DNA from 2 places in the Streptomyces sp. NPDC058092 genome. Region 2 is predicted to be linked to the other one. Evidence: riboswitches for the same ligand, from Rfam matches in the RefSeq annotation. Region 2 holds a riboswitch; the other holds the start of a gene.
The links. A riboswitch is a leader RNA that binds a small molecule or an ion and turns the genes downstream of it on or off. The one in region 2 is predicted to bind glycine.
Positions count from the first base shown of each region.

Region 1: it holds a riboswitch for glycine, as region 2 does, so the genes downstream of both, gcvT (glycine cleavage system aminomethyltransferase GcvT) here and gcvP (aminomethyl-transferring glycine dehydrogenase) in region 2, are expected to answer to the same signal.

Region 1 is NZ_JBHVSY010000010.1:244,029-251,727, forward strand. Features, by position in the region: gene ACFVV1_RS19180 (ABC transporter permease) at 1-685, opposite strand, end outside; gene ACFVV1_RS19185 (enhanced serine sensitivity protein SseB C-terminal domain-containing protein) at 1,285-2,067, opposite strand; gene ACFVV1_RS19190 (enhanced serine sensitivity protein SseB) at 2,234-3,004, opposite strand; gene ACFVV1_RS19195 (AAA family ATPase) at 3,041-3,742, opposite strand; glycine riboswitch at 3,902-3,999, shown strand; gene gcvT (glycine cleavage system aminomethyltransferase GcvT) at 4,141-5,256, shown strand; gene gcvH (glycine cleavage system protein GcvH) at 5,348-5,725, shown strand; gene glyA (serine hydroxymethyltransferase) at 5,744-7,003, shown strand; gene ACFVV1_RS19215 (L-serine ammonia-lyase) at 7,187-7,699, shown strand, end outside.
Region 2 is NZ_JBHVSY010000034.1:67,482-75,180, reverse strand. Features, by position in the region: gene ACFVV1_RS36610 (bifunctional nuclease family protein) at 3-476, shown strand; gene ACFVV1_RS36605 (MerR family transcriptional regulator) at 645-1,262, shown strand; gene ACFVV1_RS36600 (DNA polymerase IV) at 1,320-2,774, shown strand; gene ACFVV1_RS36595 (PRC-barrel domain-containing protein) at 2,699-3,067, opposite strand; glycine riboswitch at 3,181-3,277, shown strand; gene gcvP (aminomethyl-transferring glycine dehydrogenase) at 3,470-6,355, shown strand; gene ACFVV1_RS36585 (DUF5999 family protein) at 6,443-6,649, opposite strand; gene ACFVV1_RS36580 (hypothetical protein) at 6,971-7,564, opposite strand.

The DNA.
Region 1 (7,699 bases), on a different contig from region 2:
CCTCCACGTACTCGCGCTCGCGCAGCGAGAGCGTCTGGCCCCGGACGATGCGTCCCACGTACGGCCAGCCGAAGAAGCCGATGACGGCGACGAGTACGGCGATGCGCACCCCGCTGCCGGTGAGGCCGAGCAGATCGTCGGGGAGGACGGAGACGAGGGAGATGATGAACAGGAGCTGCGGGAACGACAGCAGCACGTCCATGACCCGGCTGATCACCGCGTCGACCCAGCCGCCGAAGTAACCGGCGATGATCCCGAAGAGCGTGCCGAGCGCCACCGCGACCACGGCCGCGAGGAACGCCACGAGCAGCGAGATCCGGGCGCCGTAGACGATCCGGCTGAAGACGTCGCGCCCCTTGTTGGGCTCGACGCCGAAGAGGAAGTCGCCGCTCACGCCGCCGAGGGAACCGGTGGGGAGATTGGTCAGCGGGTCGAGCTTGTCCTGGTGGAAGTCGTTCGGCGGGTGCCCCAGCAGCCCCACGATGAGGGGCGCGAAGATCGCCACCACGATCAGGACGAGGACAACGATGCCACCCGTCAGCGCGACCTTGTCCTGCTTCAGGCGGTTCCAGGCGATCTGCTTGAGAGAGCGTCCCTCGACCTTCTTCACCCCGGAGTCGGCTGCGGGACCACCGGTCGCGATCGGGTCCGCTTCCGTGGTCGGCTCATGCAGTGGTGCCGTCATCGTGGCAAGGACCCCTCTCAACCGGCGGTGGCCGGGCCGAACTGGCCGCTGTGGCGGCACGGATCAGTCAGTCGTACACAGAGGCGGCAGGACGCCCTTGCTGCGGGAGTCTTCATTGCTGTTGCGCGCGGTAGCCATACCGTCAGGCGAATGGATGCCTAACCGTGATGCGGTCAGGGGTGTTCCGTTATCCGGACGGATGTGAACGCCCGCCGAACACAGGTCAGTTGGGGCGGAAGAGGGGCACGCGCGTAGATTCACGTCGCTTTCACCATCAGACATCCCCAGCACGGAGATCTCGGACATCGGGAGCGGGAAGCCGCGCGGAGGGTTTCCACGAGGCCCGCACGGGAGCGCGGCGGCATGCGGAAGGACCGGGAACGCGGGCCGGAATTCGGAGAGTTGGTGCCGTATACGTACGTTACGTTCCGGTCATCAGGACCATACGCATGCATTCCCGGCACACCCGGTTCGTACACCTGCATTCCGGGTGCGGGGCACGGGGTTGCGGGGTGCGGACGGCGGCTTTACGGGCACGAGGGGGCAGCGGCCTTCCGGGCACGCCGGAACGCCCCCGGTACGTACGACTGCCGGCAGGCTCAGTACGCGCCCTGCGGCGGCGGGTAGCCGTAGCCGGCCACCGGGGCCGCCGGGGCGTGCGCCTCGCGGTCGTAGAACGGGCGGGTGTTGGCGCGCAGCCACATCGCGACCGGGTCGTACTCGTCGGACATCGCGACCGTGGAGACGGGCAGCCCGTCCGGGACCGCGCCGATCGACTGCTGCATCATCGCGCGCACCGTGTCGACCGAGGGCTGGCTCGTGTCGTAGAGATCGAGGCCGATGGCGAGATACGGAACCCCGAGCGCGGGCTGCACCCAGGCGCGGCGCAGCGAGCGGATCGCGGGGGTGTGGTGGGCGTTCTGCGTGAGCAGGGCGTAGAACTGCGGGATCTCGATGGCCGGCTCGGTGAGCCGGAGCGGGCCCGCGGGCATCCGGTCGAGGCCGGTGGCGATCCGGCGCAGGTCCAGCCAGGGGATGCCGACGCCGCCGCCCGGGGCGTGCGGGTTGAGCCAGATGCCCCAGCGGTCGGGGAAGAGGGCGCGGGCGATGTCGCGGCCGGTGACGAGCTCATGGGCCCGGTTCCAGCCGCTGGCGGAGAGCTCCTGGGCGGAGGTCACACAGGGGGCGTAGCCGAGGCCGTCGACCTCCATGTTCCCGTACTGGGCGTCGGGCGAGCCCGCCTGACCGTGCCAGAGGAGCATCCAGATCCGGTCGTTCGCGAGAGCCTGCAGCAGTGCCTCGTACGCGTCGTAGCGCCCGGGCGTCACTTGGCGCAGCATGTGCTCGACCTGCCCGGCCGCCGCGGTGCCTGACGCACTCACCTGGTCCCGCCCCTCTTCGATCCACTGTGTCGGCCCGCCGCTCCCGGGGCACACGGGTGCGGCATGATGCCGTGGCACCAGCCATCAAACCAGCTTATGCGCCGGTCCTGACACCGACTTGACGCCATGGGCCGACGCTGCAATCGGCTCCGGAGCCGTCGGCGTGCTACTGGGTCTCGCGCCGGTAGAACGGCCGGACCTTCTCCCGCATCCAGTCCCCGACCGGGTCCTGCGCCACATCGAGCAGGACCAGATTGACCGGCCAGGGCACCTCGACGCGGCCGAGCGCACGGCCGAGGGCGTCCATGGGGGCATTGCGCCCGGCGCCCTCCCAGGTGGAGAACTCCACGCCTATGAAAAGGACGGGCTCGCCCCCCTCGATGCTGGCCAGTGTCCGGCGCGCGGTGAGCACGACACCGCTCTCCTCGAATTCGCCGGCCGCCGCGGCGAGGAAGTCGACGGGCTCCTCCTTCCAGTCCGGCTCGTACAGCCGGACCCGGCCGCCGCCGGCCGGTCCGTCCAGCAGGGCGCGTCCGGCGCGGCAGAGCTCGGCCACGGCGGGCGGCGGCAGCGGCATCCCGACAGCGCCGCCCGGGTTCACCGCGATGCCGAGCTGCGGGGGCAGTCCGCGGGCGAAATCGCGGGCGGGCGCGACAGCGAAGGGCATGGCGGTGCCGACACAGCTGAGGAACTGCTGTTCGGAGCTGAATACGGGCACATACGCGGCACCCTCGATCTCCAGCGTCGGCAGGTCCAGGTCGGGGGAGTCGGGTCCGCCGCCGCCCGGCAGAGGCACCCAGACCTGGCTGCGCCCGAGCACCTCGACGAGCCGTCCGCCCGCCTCCGGGCTGCCCACCGAGGCCATCAGCACCTCTTCGAGCTCATTGGCGGGCCATCCGCTCCGCGGATGGGACTGACCCTGTGCCGGAATGTCCACTGCTTCCCCTTCTTCCCCAAGCTTTCCGGCAGAAGGTTAACGTCCGGCTCCCGGGCCCTGTACGTCCGCGAACGCGATCCGGGCCAGCAGCCCGGCCGCCTCCCTGTCCAGCAGCACCGCCGAGGCGCACCCGGGCGGCAGCAGGCCGGTCTCGGTGCCCCGCAGCAGCCTCCCCACCGCCCTGCGGTGCCGGGCGAAGGCGTATCCGGAGACGCCGCGACCGCGTTCCCGCTGGCCGTCCCTCGCCGTCTGCGGTGTGACGTCGAGCAGGACGAGGTGCAGGACGCGGCCCCGGCGCCGCGCGGCACGGGCCAGCCAGCCGCGTACCCACGCCTGGGTTCCGCAGTCGTGGACGACGACGGACTCACCGGAGCGCAGCACCCGCCACAGTCCCCAGTAGTGGGCGACGCGGACGAGGGGACGGTAGAGGGCGTACGGCACTAACCCGGGCACGAGCCCCGCCCAGCGGTCCCGGGTGTCCTGGGAGTCGATGGCGTGGGCCGTCGTCACCGCCCGCCGGATGAGCGTGGATTTGCCGCTGCCGGGCAGCCCGGACACCACCACCACGTCGCCCGCCGCGAAGTGCAGGCTGCGCGGGCTGCGCCCGCCCCGCTCCCGCAGGTCCCGCACGACGGGCGCGTGCGGGCCGCGCGCTTCCGTGACAGGCACCGCCCCCGGTTGTGCGGGCATCGCGCCGTGCGCGACCCCCGCGGTCGTCGCGTACCGCTGCAACGTCATCGCCCCTCCCCCTGCCGGATCACCCCACACATGCCCCTGAAGTGTAAAGAAAAGGTAATGCGGCACAACCGTCCACGCCGTTGATTCCCGCGAGGGACCGGGGACCCACCCCGGCGCGATGCGTGCGATGATGACCCGGCCAACTGCATAAAGGCCGCTTGAATCCGCGCGGGAGAGTTCCGGTCACTGCATGTGCCGGGCGCCGAAGGAGCAAGTTCCTCCCTTGAATCTCTCAGGCCCCGTACCGCGTGGATGAGGCAGATCTGAAAAGCGGGCCGCTCTGCGGCTCCACCCAAGGTGCAAGCCGAACCCTTCAGGGGGCTCTCGGCGAACCTCTCAGGTTCCGATGACAGATGGGGAGGGATCGTCTCCGTCGTCATGCCCTGGGAGCCCCATCCATGAGCACCGCCCCCCGTCTCACCGCCCTCGATGCCCTGCACCGTTCGCTGGGCGCGACCATGACCGACTTCGCGGGCTGGGACATGCCCCTGCGGTACGGCAGTGAACGCGACGAGCACAACGCGGTCCGCACCAGGGCCGGTCTCTTCGACCTGTCGCACATGGGCGAGATCACCGTCACCGGCCCCGAGGCCGCGGCCTTCCTGAACTTCGCACTGGTCGGCAACATCGCCACCGTCGCCGTGGGCCGCGCCCGCTACACGATGATCTGCGCCGAGGACGGCGGCATCCTGGACGACCTGATCGTCTACCGGCTGGGCGAGACCGAGTACATGGTGGTCGCCAACGCCGGCAACGCCCAGATCGTGCTGGACGCGCTGAGCGCGCGGGCCGACGGTTTCGACACCGGGGTGCGCGACGACCGCGACGCGTACGCGCTGCTCGCCGTCCAGGGGCCCGAGTCCCCCGCCATCCTGGCCGCCGTCACCGACGCCGACCTGGACGGCCTGAAGTACTACGCCGGTCTGCCCGGCACCGTCGCCGGTGTCCCCGCACTGATCGCCCGTACCGGCTACACCGGCGAGGACGGCTTCGAGCTGTTCGTCGCCCCCGAGCACGCCGAGCAGCTGTGGAGGGCCCTCACCGAGGCGGGCGCCTCCCGTGGCCTGATCCCGTGCGGGCTCTCCTGCCGCGACACGCTGCGTCTGGAGGCGGGCATGCCGCTGTACGGGCACGAGCTGACCACCGGGCTGACCCCGTTCGACGCCGGTCTCGGCCGCGTCGTGAAGTTCGAGAAGGAGGGCGACTTCGTCGGCCGCAAGGCCCTCCGGGCCGCCGCCGAGCACGCCGAGACCGCCCCGCCCCGCAAGCTGGTCGGCCTGATCGCCGAGGGCCGCCGCGTGCCGCGCGCCGGCTTCTCCGTGGTCGCCGGGGGCGAGGTCATCGGCGAGGTCACCTCGGGCGCCCCGTCGCCCACCCTGGGCAAGCCGATCGCCATGGCGTACGTGGACGTCGCGCACGCCACGCCCGGAACCGCGGGCGTCGGAGTGGACATCCGGGGCAGCCACGAGCCGTACGAGGTCGTGGCGCTGCCGTTCTACAAGCGTCAGAAGTGACGTCCGCGCACCTCGGAAGTGACGTAGTCCCGTCTCACACCGTAAGACCACCGTTCATCAGCACTCCCTCGCGTACAGGAGAATTCAGGTCATGAGCAACCCCCAGCAGCTGCGTTACAGCAAGGAGCACGAGTGGCTGTCGGCCGTCGAGGACGGTGTGGCCACGATCGGTATCACCGAATTCGCCGCCAACGCGCTCGGCGATGTCGTCTACGCCCAGCTCCCCGAGGTCGGTGACACGGTGACCGCGGGCGAGACCTGCGGCGAGCTGGAGTCGACCAAGTCGGTGAGCGACCTGTACTCGCCGGTGACCGGTGAGGTCACCGCCGCGAACCAGGACGTCGTGGACGACCCGTCGCTGGTGAACTCCGCTCCGTTCGAGGGCGGCTGGCTGTTCAAGGTACGCGTCGCCGAGGAGCCGAAGGACCTGCTCTCCGCCGACGAGTACACCGAGTTCTCCGGCAACTGAGACCCAAGGGACCACCTGATGTCGCTTCTCAACTCCTCCCTCCACGAGCTGGACCCGGACGTCGCCGCCGCTGTCGACGCCGAGCTCCACCGTCAGCAGTCCACCCTCGAAATGATCGCTTCGGAGAACTTCGCTCCGGTCGCGGTCATGGAGGCCCAGGGCTCCGTCCTCACCAACAAGTACGCCGAGGGCTACCCGGGCCGTCGCTACTACGGCGGCTGTGAGCACGTCGACGTCGTCGAGCAGATCGCCATCGACCGCATCAAGGCGCTGTTCGGCGCCGAGGCCGCGAACGTCCAGCCGCACTCCGGTGCGCAGGCCAACGCCGCCGCGATGTTCGCGCTGCTGAAGCCGGGCGACACGATCATGGGCCTAAGCCTGGCCCACGGCGGTCACCTGACCCACGGCATGAAGATCAACTTCTCCGGCAAGCTCTACAACGTGGTCCCGTACCACGTCGACGAGACCGGCGTCGTGGACATGGCCGAGGTCGAGCGCCTGGCCAAGGAGTCCAAGCCGCAGCTGATCGTCGCCGGCTGGTCCGCGTACCCCCGTCAGCTGGACTTCCCCGCCTTCCGCCGCATCGCGGACGAGGTCGGCGCGTACCTGATGGTCGACATGGCGCACTTCGCGGGCCTGGTGGCCGCGGGTCTGCACCCCAACCCGGTGCCGCACGCCCATGTCGTCACGACCACCACGCACAAGACCCTCGGCGGTCCGCGCGGTGGCGTCATCCTGTCGACGCAGGAGCTCGCCAAGAAGATCAACTCCGCGGTCTTCCCGGGCCAGCAGGGTGGTCCGCTGGAGCACGTGATCGCGGCCAAGGCGGTCTCGTTCAAGGTGGCGGCGACCGAGGAGTTCAAGGAGCGCCAGCAGCGCACCCTGGACGGCGCCCGCATCCTCGCCGAGCGTCTGGTCCAGCCGGACGTCACCGAGGTCGGTGTCTCCGTGCTGTCCGGCGGGACGGACGTCCACCTGGTCCTCGTCGACCTGCGCAACTCCGAGCTGGACGGCCAGCAGGCCGAGGACCGGCTGCACGAGCTGGGCATCACGGTCAACCGGAACGCCATCCCGAACGACCCGCGGCCGCCGATGGTCACCTCGGGTCTGCGGATCGGTACGCCGGCCCTGGCCACCCGCGGTTTCCAGGCCGAGGACTTCACCGAGGTCGCGGAGATCATCGCGTCGGCACTCAAGCCGTCCTACGACGCGGATGAGCTGAAGGCCCGTGTCATCGCGCTGGCCGAGAAGTTCCCGCTGTACCCCGGCCTGAAGTAGTCCGTAACGAGGGTCGTCCCTGGAGTAATACAGGACACACTTCGTCATCTTTCGGGCGGGGCACCGCGCACACTGGGCAGTGAGCGCGGTGCCCCATCCCTTGCCCCGCTGCTCTTCGGGCCGACCGGTCCTTACCGCACCACCCGGCAGACAACGGCGTCTACCAACCCTTAGGAGTCACCCGTGGCCATCTCGGTCTTCGACCTGTTCTCGATCGGCATCGGCCCGTCCAGCTCCCATACGGTCGGCCCGATGCGCGCCGCCCGTATGTTCGCGCGCCGGCTGAAGAACGAGGGCCTGATCGCCCACACCGTCTCCATACGCGCCGAGCTGTACGGCTCCCTCGGTGCGACCGGTCACGGCCACGGCACCCCCAAGGCGGTCCTGCTCGGTCTGGAGGGCGAGTCGCCCCGTACGGTCGACGTGGAGTCCGCCGATGACCGGGTGGAGCGCATCCGTACCACCGGCCGGATCAATCTGCTCGGCATGCACGAGATCGACTTCGACGCCGACGAGCAGCTGGTCCTGCACCGCCGCAAGGCCCTCCCGTACCACGCCAACGGCATGACGATCTTCGCCTTCGACCACGAGGGCGCCCCGCTGCTGGAGAAGACGTACTACTCCGTCGGCGGCGGCTTCGTCGTGGACGAGGACGCGGTGGGCGAGGACCGGATCGTTCTCGACGACACCGTCCTC
Region 2 (7,699 bases):
GTGTGAACGAGCTCGACGTTGTGGGTGTCCGGGTGGAAATGCCCTCGAACCAACCGATCGTGCTCCTGCGTGAAGTGGGAGGCGACCGGTACCTCCCCATTTGGATCGGTCCTGGTGAGGCGACCGCGATCGCCTTTGCCCAGCAGGGCATGGCTCCGGCCAGGCCGCTGACCCATGATCTCTTCAAGGATGTGCTCGAGGCCGTCGGCCAGGAGCTCACCGAGGTCCGCATCACGGACCTGCGAGAAGGGGTCTTCTACGCGGAGCTGGTTTTTGCCAGCGGGGTCGAGGTGAGCGCGCGGCCGTCCGACGCCATAGCGCTCGCGCTGCGCACCGGAACGCCCATCTACGGCAGCGACGGGGTGCTCGACGATGCAGGCATCGCCATCCCCGACGAACAGGAGGACGAGGTGGAGAAGTTCCGCGAGTTCCTCGATCAGATCTCGCCGGAGGACTTCGGCACCAACAGTCAGTGACCGTTCTACGGGGTCGCCGTCAGCGCATTCGACAAGCCTTTCCCGCTCACGAGTCACGGGAAACCACCCTCAGGGTGATTATCACTCGGCGTGCCGAGTGTGGCGATCGTTGACGCACCCCGAGTGACCTCCTACCTTCGAGATGGCAGGTCAAGGACGGAGGTCGGCGTGAGAAGCAGCGGCGACGGTACGGCAGCGGGTGGGCCGTATCCGCAGCAGGGGAGTACAGCCGACCACACCATCAGGCAACCGGTTCAACCGGCGGCGGTGGCGGGGGGCGGCGTGGCATCGGCCAACGACATCGGCTATCGGGGGCCGACAGCGTGTGCGGCTGCGGGGATCACCTATCGGCAGCTCGACTACTGGGCGCGCACGGGGCTGGTCGAGCCGAGTGTCCGTCCGGCATACGGCTCGGGCACACAGCGGCTCTACAGCTTCCGGGACGTCGTCCTGCTGAAGATCGTCAAGCGTTTCCTGGACACGGGCGTCGCCCTGCAGAACATCCGCACCACGGTTCAGCATCTGCGGGCCCGCGGGTTCCAGGACCTGGAGCGGATGACGCTGATGAGCGACGGGGCGACGGTCTATGAGTGCTCCTCGCCCGACGAGGTCGTCGACCTGCTCCAAGGCGGCCAGGGGGTCTTCGGCATTGCCGTGGGCGTGGTGTGGCAGGACGTCGACGTCGCGCTGTCGCAGCTGCACGGAGAGCGCGTGGACACCGGCGAGACACTGATCGGGAACAACCCCACCGATGAGCTCGCGCGACGGCGCAACCGCGCCGGCTGACGGGGGCGGGGAATCAGGCGCGGCGATTGTCAGTGCCATGGGGCAGCATCGATTGATGTGAGAGCCGCGCCCACCATCCTGCATCTCGACATGGATGCCTTCTACGCCTCTGCCGAGCAGGCGGCGAAGCCCAGCCTGCGAGGAAAACCGGTCGTGGTAGGTGGGCTGGGGCCACGCGGAGTCGTCGCCACCGCGTCGTACGAGGCACGGCGCTTCGGAGTCCATTCGGCGATGCCCATGGCGCAGGCCCGGCGGCTGGCCCCCAATGCGGCCTATCTGGTGCCCCGCTTCCTGCTGTACCGGACGGTCAGCGACCAAGTGATGGAGCTGCTGGGGCGGCTCACCCCGCTGGTCGAGCCGCTCAGCCTGGACGAGGCCTTCGTGGACCTGGAAGCCGGTGGGGCGGCCGATGACACGGCTTCCGCGCTGGAGATCGGCGGGCAGCTGCGTACGGCCATCAAGGCGGTCACCGGGCTGACCGGCTCGGTCGGGCTCGCCGGCTCCAAGATGCTGGCCAAGATCGCTTCGGAGCAGGCCAAACCGGACGGGCTGCTGCTCATCGAGCCGGGCACGGAGCGGGAGCTGCTCGCACCGATGCCGGTACGGATCCTCCCCGGCGTCGGGCCCGCGACGGCGGATCATCTGCGCCGCGCCGGGATGACGACCGTCAATGACCTGGCCGAGGCGGGTGAGGCGGAGCTCGTACGGCTGCTGGGAAAGGCACACGGCGGCTCGCTCCACCGGATGGCGTTCGGATACGACGACCGGCCCGTCGTCGCGGAGCGGGACGCGAAATCGGTGTCGGTCGAGGACACCTTCGACGCGGACCTGCACGACCGGGTGCGGGTCAGGACGGAGGTGGAGCGGCTGGCCGGCCGATGCGTCCAGCGGCTGCGGGGTGCGGGGCGGTCCGGGCGGACGGTGGTGCTGAAGGTGCGCCGGTACGACTTCTCCACGCTCACGAGATCCGAGACGCTCCGTGGGCCGACGGACGACCCCACGGTGGTCCGGGAGGCCGCCGCGCGGCTTCTGGAGGCGGTGGACACCACCGGAGGCGTACGGCTCCTGGGGGTGGGCGTCACGGGGCTCGCCGACTACACGCAGGAGGACCTCTTCGCACAGGCGGCCGGTGAGCGGGCCGCGACCGGGGAAGCGGCGGAGGAGGATGCGGTGGACGTGGGGGCCGAGCCGGCCGGCGGTGCGGGGGAGGAGACCCCCGAGACCTCCGAACAGCTCGCCGCGCGACGCTGGCCCGCCGGACACGACGTACGCCATGACGTCTACGGCCATGGCTGGGTGCAGGGCAGCGGTGTCGGCCGGGTCACGGTGCGGTTCGAGGAACCGGAGTCGGCGCCCGGCCGGGTGCGCACCTTCCGGATCGACGACGCGCAGTTGCAACCGGCCGATCCGCTGCCGCTGGTGCGGAATCCGGTGGACTACTCGTCCTGGCCGGCCAGTCTGCCGAAGTCCCTGTCCGGGCCGGTCTCCTCGGGAGGGGAGTCCAGACCGTAGTGCCGGTAGAGCTGGAGCTCCTGTTCCGGTGAGAGATGGCGACCGACGCCGAAGTCCGGTGCGTCCTTGATCAGCGCCCGGTCGAAGGGGACGCGGAGCGAATCCTCCACGAACTCGCTGGGTTCCAGCGGGACGAACGCGTCCCGGCTGAAGAGTCCGGTACGTACGGCTGCCCACTCGGGTACACCGGTCGCGTCGTCGAGGTACACCTCGTCCACGGTTCCGATCTTGGTGCCCTTGCGGTCGAACGCCTTGCGGCCGATCAGGCTGCGCGGATCGATGTCGGTCTGCACGGTCCCTCCCACTGGTCGCGGCTACTCCACAAGCACTACAAAAGTGCAGATCCGGGGGGTTGGCCACTCGAGAATTCCGCCAAGAATCCCGCTGGTAGGCTGGTCGTGGCTGCTGACCCCGTGCGGGAGAGTCCTCCGGAGCGAATCCGGAGGCGCCGAAGGAGCAAATCCTCCCCGGAATCTCTCAGGCCCCCGTACCGCGCGGACGAGGTCACTCTGGAAAGCAGGGCGGGTTCCGTGCGGCCGAGCGCCGTCGGTTCCCTTCCTCACCGACGGTGAAAGCCGGTACGCCGCAAGGCGCGCCGGTGAAGCTCTCAGGTTGAGATGACAGAGGGGGAGGCCGTCCGGGCACCCGCGCCGTGGTGCCCCTCGCAGGTCGTGACAGACCAGGAGGCCTCCACCATGACCCCCCGTCGCACTCCGCTCTCCCAGCTGGAGCAGGGTATTCCGTTCGAGCAGCGCCACATCGGTCCCGATGACGAGGCGCAGTCGAAGATGCTTGCCCAGGTCGGTTACGGCTCGCTGGACGAGCTGACCGCGGCCGCGGTGCCCGATGTCATCAAGAGCGCGGAGGCACTCCGGTTGCCGGCCGCCCGCACCGAGGCCGAGGTCCACGCCGAGCTGCGCGCCCTGGCCGGCCGCAATCAGGTGCTGGCCCCGATGATCGGGCTCGGCTACTACGGCACCTTCACTCCGCCGGTGATCCTCCGCAACGTCATGGAGAACCCCGCCTGGTACACGGCCTACACGCCGTACCAGCCGGAGATCTCGCAGGGCCGCCTGGAGGCGCTCCTCAACTTCCAGACGATGGTCGCCGAGCTGACCGGGCTGCCCACCTCCGGCGCCTCGCTGCTCGACGAGGGCACCGCGGCCGCCGAGGCCATGGCGCTCTCGCGGCGCGTCGGCAAGGTCAAGAACGGCGTCTTCCTGGTCGACGCCGACGCCCTGCCGCAGACGATCGCCGTCATCGAGACCCGCGCGGAGCCCTCCGGTGTCGAGGTCGTCGTCGCCGACCTCTCCGACGGCATCCCGGCAGAGATTGCCGAGCGCGGCGTCTTCGGTGTGCTGGTGCAGTACCCGGGCGCCTCCGGAGCGGTGCGGAACGTCCAGCCGTTGATCGAGCAGGCCCACGAACTGGGTGCGATCGTCACGGTCGCCGCCGACCTGCTGGCCCTGACCCTGCTCACCTCACCGGGCGACCTGGGCGCGGACATCGCGGTCGGCACCACGCAGCGTTTCGGCGTGCCGATGGGCTTCGGCGGACCGCACGCCGGCTTCATGGCCGTACGCGAGAAGCTCGCCCGCAGCCTGCCCGGCCGCCTCGTCGGCGTCTCCGTCGACGCGGACGGCAACAAGGCCTACCGGCTGGCGCTGCAGACCCGCGAGCAGCACATCCGGCGCGAGAAGGCCACCAGTAACATCTGCACGGCTCAGGTGCTGCTCGCCGTCATGGCCGGGATGTACGCCGTCTACCACGGCCCGGACGGGCTGCGGACGATCGCCCGTCGTACCCACCGCTACGCGACGATCCTGGCCGAGGGCCTGCGCGCCAGTGGCATCGACGTCGTGACCGGCGCCTACTTCGACACCCTCACCGTGCGCGTTCCGGGGAAGGCCGCCGATGTCGTGGCCGACGCCCGCGAGCGCGGCGTCAACCTGCGGCTCGTCGACACGGACCTCGTCTCCCTCGCCTGTGACGAGACCACCACCCGTACGCAGATCGCCGCCGTCTGGGCCGCGTTCGGCGTCGGCGGGGACGTCGAGGCGCTGGACGCCGCGGCTGCCGACGTGCTGCCCGAGGGCCTGCTGCGCACCGACGAGATCCTCACCCACCCGGTCTTCCACCAGCACCGTTCCGAGACGGCGATGCTGCGCTACCTGCGCAAGCTCGCCGACCGGGACTATGCCCTGGACCGCGGCATGATCCCGCTCGGCTCCTGCACCATGAAGCTGAATGCGACCACCGAGATGGAGCCGATCACCTGGCCCGAGTTCGGCGCGCTGCACCCGTTCGCGCCGGCCGAGCAGGCGCCGGGCTTCCTCACCCTCATCCGTGAGCTGGAGGAGCGCCTCGCCGAGGTCACCGGCTACGACGCCGTCTCGATCCAGCCGAACGCCGGCTCGCAGGGCGAGTTCGCCGGCCTCCTGGCCGTACGGGCGTACCACCGGGCCAACGGCGACGACCAGCGGACCGTCTGCCTCATCCCGTCCTCCGCGCACGGCACCAACGCCGCCAGCGCCGTGATGGCCGGCATGAAGGTCGTCGTGGTGAAGACCGCCGACGACGGCGAGGTCGACATCGAGGACCTCCGCGCCAAGATCGAGACGCACCGTGACGAGCTCGCCGTGCTCATGATCACGTACCCGTCGACGCACGGCGTGTTCGAGGAGCACGTCGCGGACATCTGCGCCGAGGTGCACGACGCCGGCGGTCAGGTGTACGTCGACGGCGCCAACCTCAACGCGCTGGTCGGCCTCGCCAAGCCGGGCCGGTTCGGTGGCGACGTCTCGCACCTGAACCTGCACAAGACCTTCTGCATCCCGCACGGCGGCGGCGGCCCCGGCGTCGGCCCGGTCGGTGTGCGCGCGCACCTCGCGCCGTACCTGCCGAACCACCCGCTGCAGCCCGCGGCGGGCCCCGAGACCGGTGTCGGACCGATCTCGGCCGCTCCGTGGGGCTCGGCCGGCATTCTCCCCATCTCCTGGGCTTACGTACGCCTGATGGGCGGTGAGGGCCTGAAGCGTGCGACGCAGGTCGCCGTACTCGCCGCCAACTACATCGCCAAGCGCCTCGAACCGCACTACCCGATCCTGTACAACGGCCCGGCCGGGCTGGTAGCGCACGAGTGCATCGTGGACCTGCGGCCCATCTCCAAGGCCACCGGCGTCACCGTCGACGACATCGCCAAGCGTCTGATCGACTACGGTTTCCACTCGCCGACCATGTCGTTCCCGGTCGCCGGGACGCTGATGATCGAGCCGACCGAGAGCGAGAACCTCGCGGAGCTCGACCGCTTCTGCGACACGATGATCGCCATTCGCGGCGAGGTCGAGAAGGTGGCTTCCGGCGAGTGGAGCGCGGACGACAACCCGCTGAGCAACGCTCCGCACACCGCGGCGATGCTGGGCGGGGAGTGGGAGCACGGCTACAGCCGTGAGGTGGCGGTCTTCCCGGCCGGTGTCTCGGCCGCGGACAAGTACTGGCCGCCGGTGCGCCGGATCGACGGTGCCTTCGGCGACCGTAACCTCGTCTGCTCCTGCCCTCCGCTGGACGAGTACGACAACTGAGACATGAGCGGCAGGGCGTGACGCGGACATGCGTCGGGGCCGGTGCGGAGTTTTCTCCGGGCCGGCCCCAGTTCGTACAGGCCGGGGTCAGGCGGCCTTCATCACCCGGCCGGTCTCCAGGGGCCGGTGCGGGGCGATGATCTGCCCGTCCGGGAGCAGCTCACCGGTGTCCTCGAAGAGCAGGACGCCGTTGCACAGCAGGCTCCAGCCCTGTTCCGGGTGGTGTGCCGTCAGACGGGCGGCCTCCCGGTCGGCTGAGTCGGCGGTCGGGCATGGTGGCTGGTGCTGGCACATGGCTGGGTTCTTTCGCTGCGTTGTAGTGAATGTCCTGCGGCTTGACGAGGTGTTCATGGCCGCTCCCCCGTATCGATCGGTCCGATCCCAGTGTTGCCCCACGGGCGTCAATCCGCAGGGATTTCGCAGCAGCACTTCTCCTTACTCCGAGGACGCGTCACCCGGCTGGACGGTTCACCGCAACTGCACTGTCACTTCGGGTGGTTCGGGGTGGCCGGACCGGGCTAGTCCGGATGGGCGGGACATGCGCCGCGCAGCGCTGTGCCCCACCACCGAAGACGATGGCGGGGCACAGCGCTGTGGTGTGAGGTGCGGCCGCTGTCAGGCCGGCGATCCGAGCAGGGGGCCGGGGCCCGGGGTGATGCGCAGCGTCATCACGCGGAGCAGATCGGCGACCCGGTGCGGGCGGTGGGCCGCGATTCCCGGCGGGGCGGGAGCCAGCGGTACCAGGAGATCGGCGGGGGCGAGTGCGCCGTCGGCCGCGTCGGCATCGGCGTCGCCGTGCAGCCACAGCGCCAGCATGTAGAGCTCCGGAATGGACAGCAACCGTGGCTGGTAGTGGGGTGTCACCGTTTCGGCCTGGCGCAGGGCGAGTTCGGTCGAGGCGATGTACGGGCCCTCGAAGAAGTGCGAGAAGGTCCAACCGTCCGGAGTGAGGATGGTGTCCGCCGCGGCGACCGCCTGCTCCGAGCTGCGGATCACGAACCGCCACGCGGCGAGCCGGGTGGCGGGTGCGAGCCCGCTCGGGCCGATCCGCTCCAGTACATGGACGGGGAGCGGGAGTTCGGGGCTCAGTGGCCCCTGGGCGGATCGGAGAGCCGGTGTGCGGGCCTCGCGGACTGCGGTGGGTGAACCGAGTGCCGCGAGAACGCTGCGGACAGCGGGCGCGGGAGCCGGGGGAACATGCAGCGGCATAGTGGGTCGCCTCTCACTTCGGAGACACGGTGATGCGTGGGCGGGTGCAGACGGCGCTGTCGGCGTGCGGGGCCAGAGGAGGCCGGTGACTGGGCCGGTGCGTCAACTCTCTGCCTCGTCCGCGAAGTTTATACG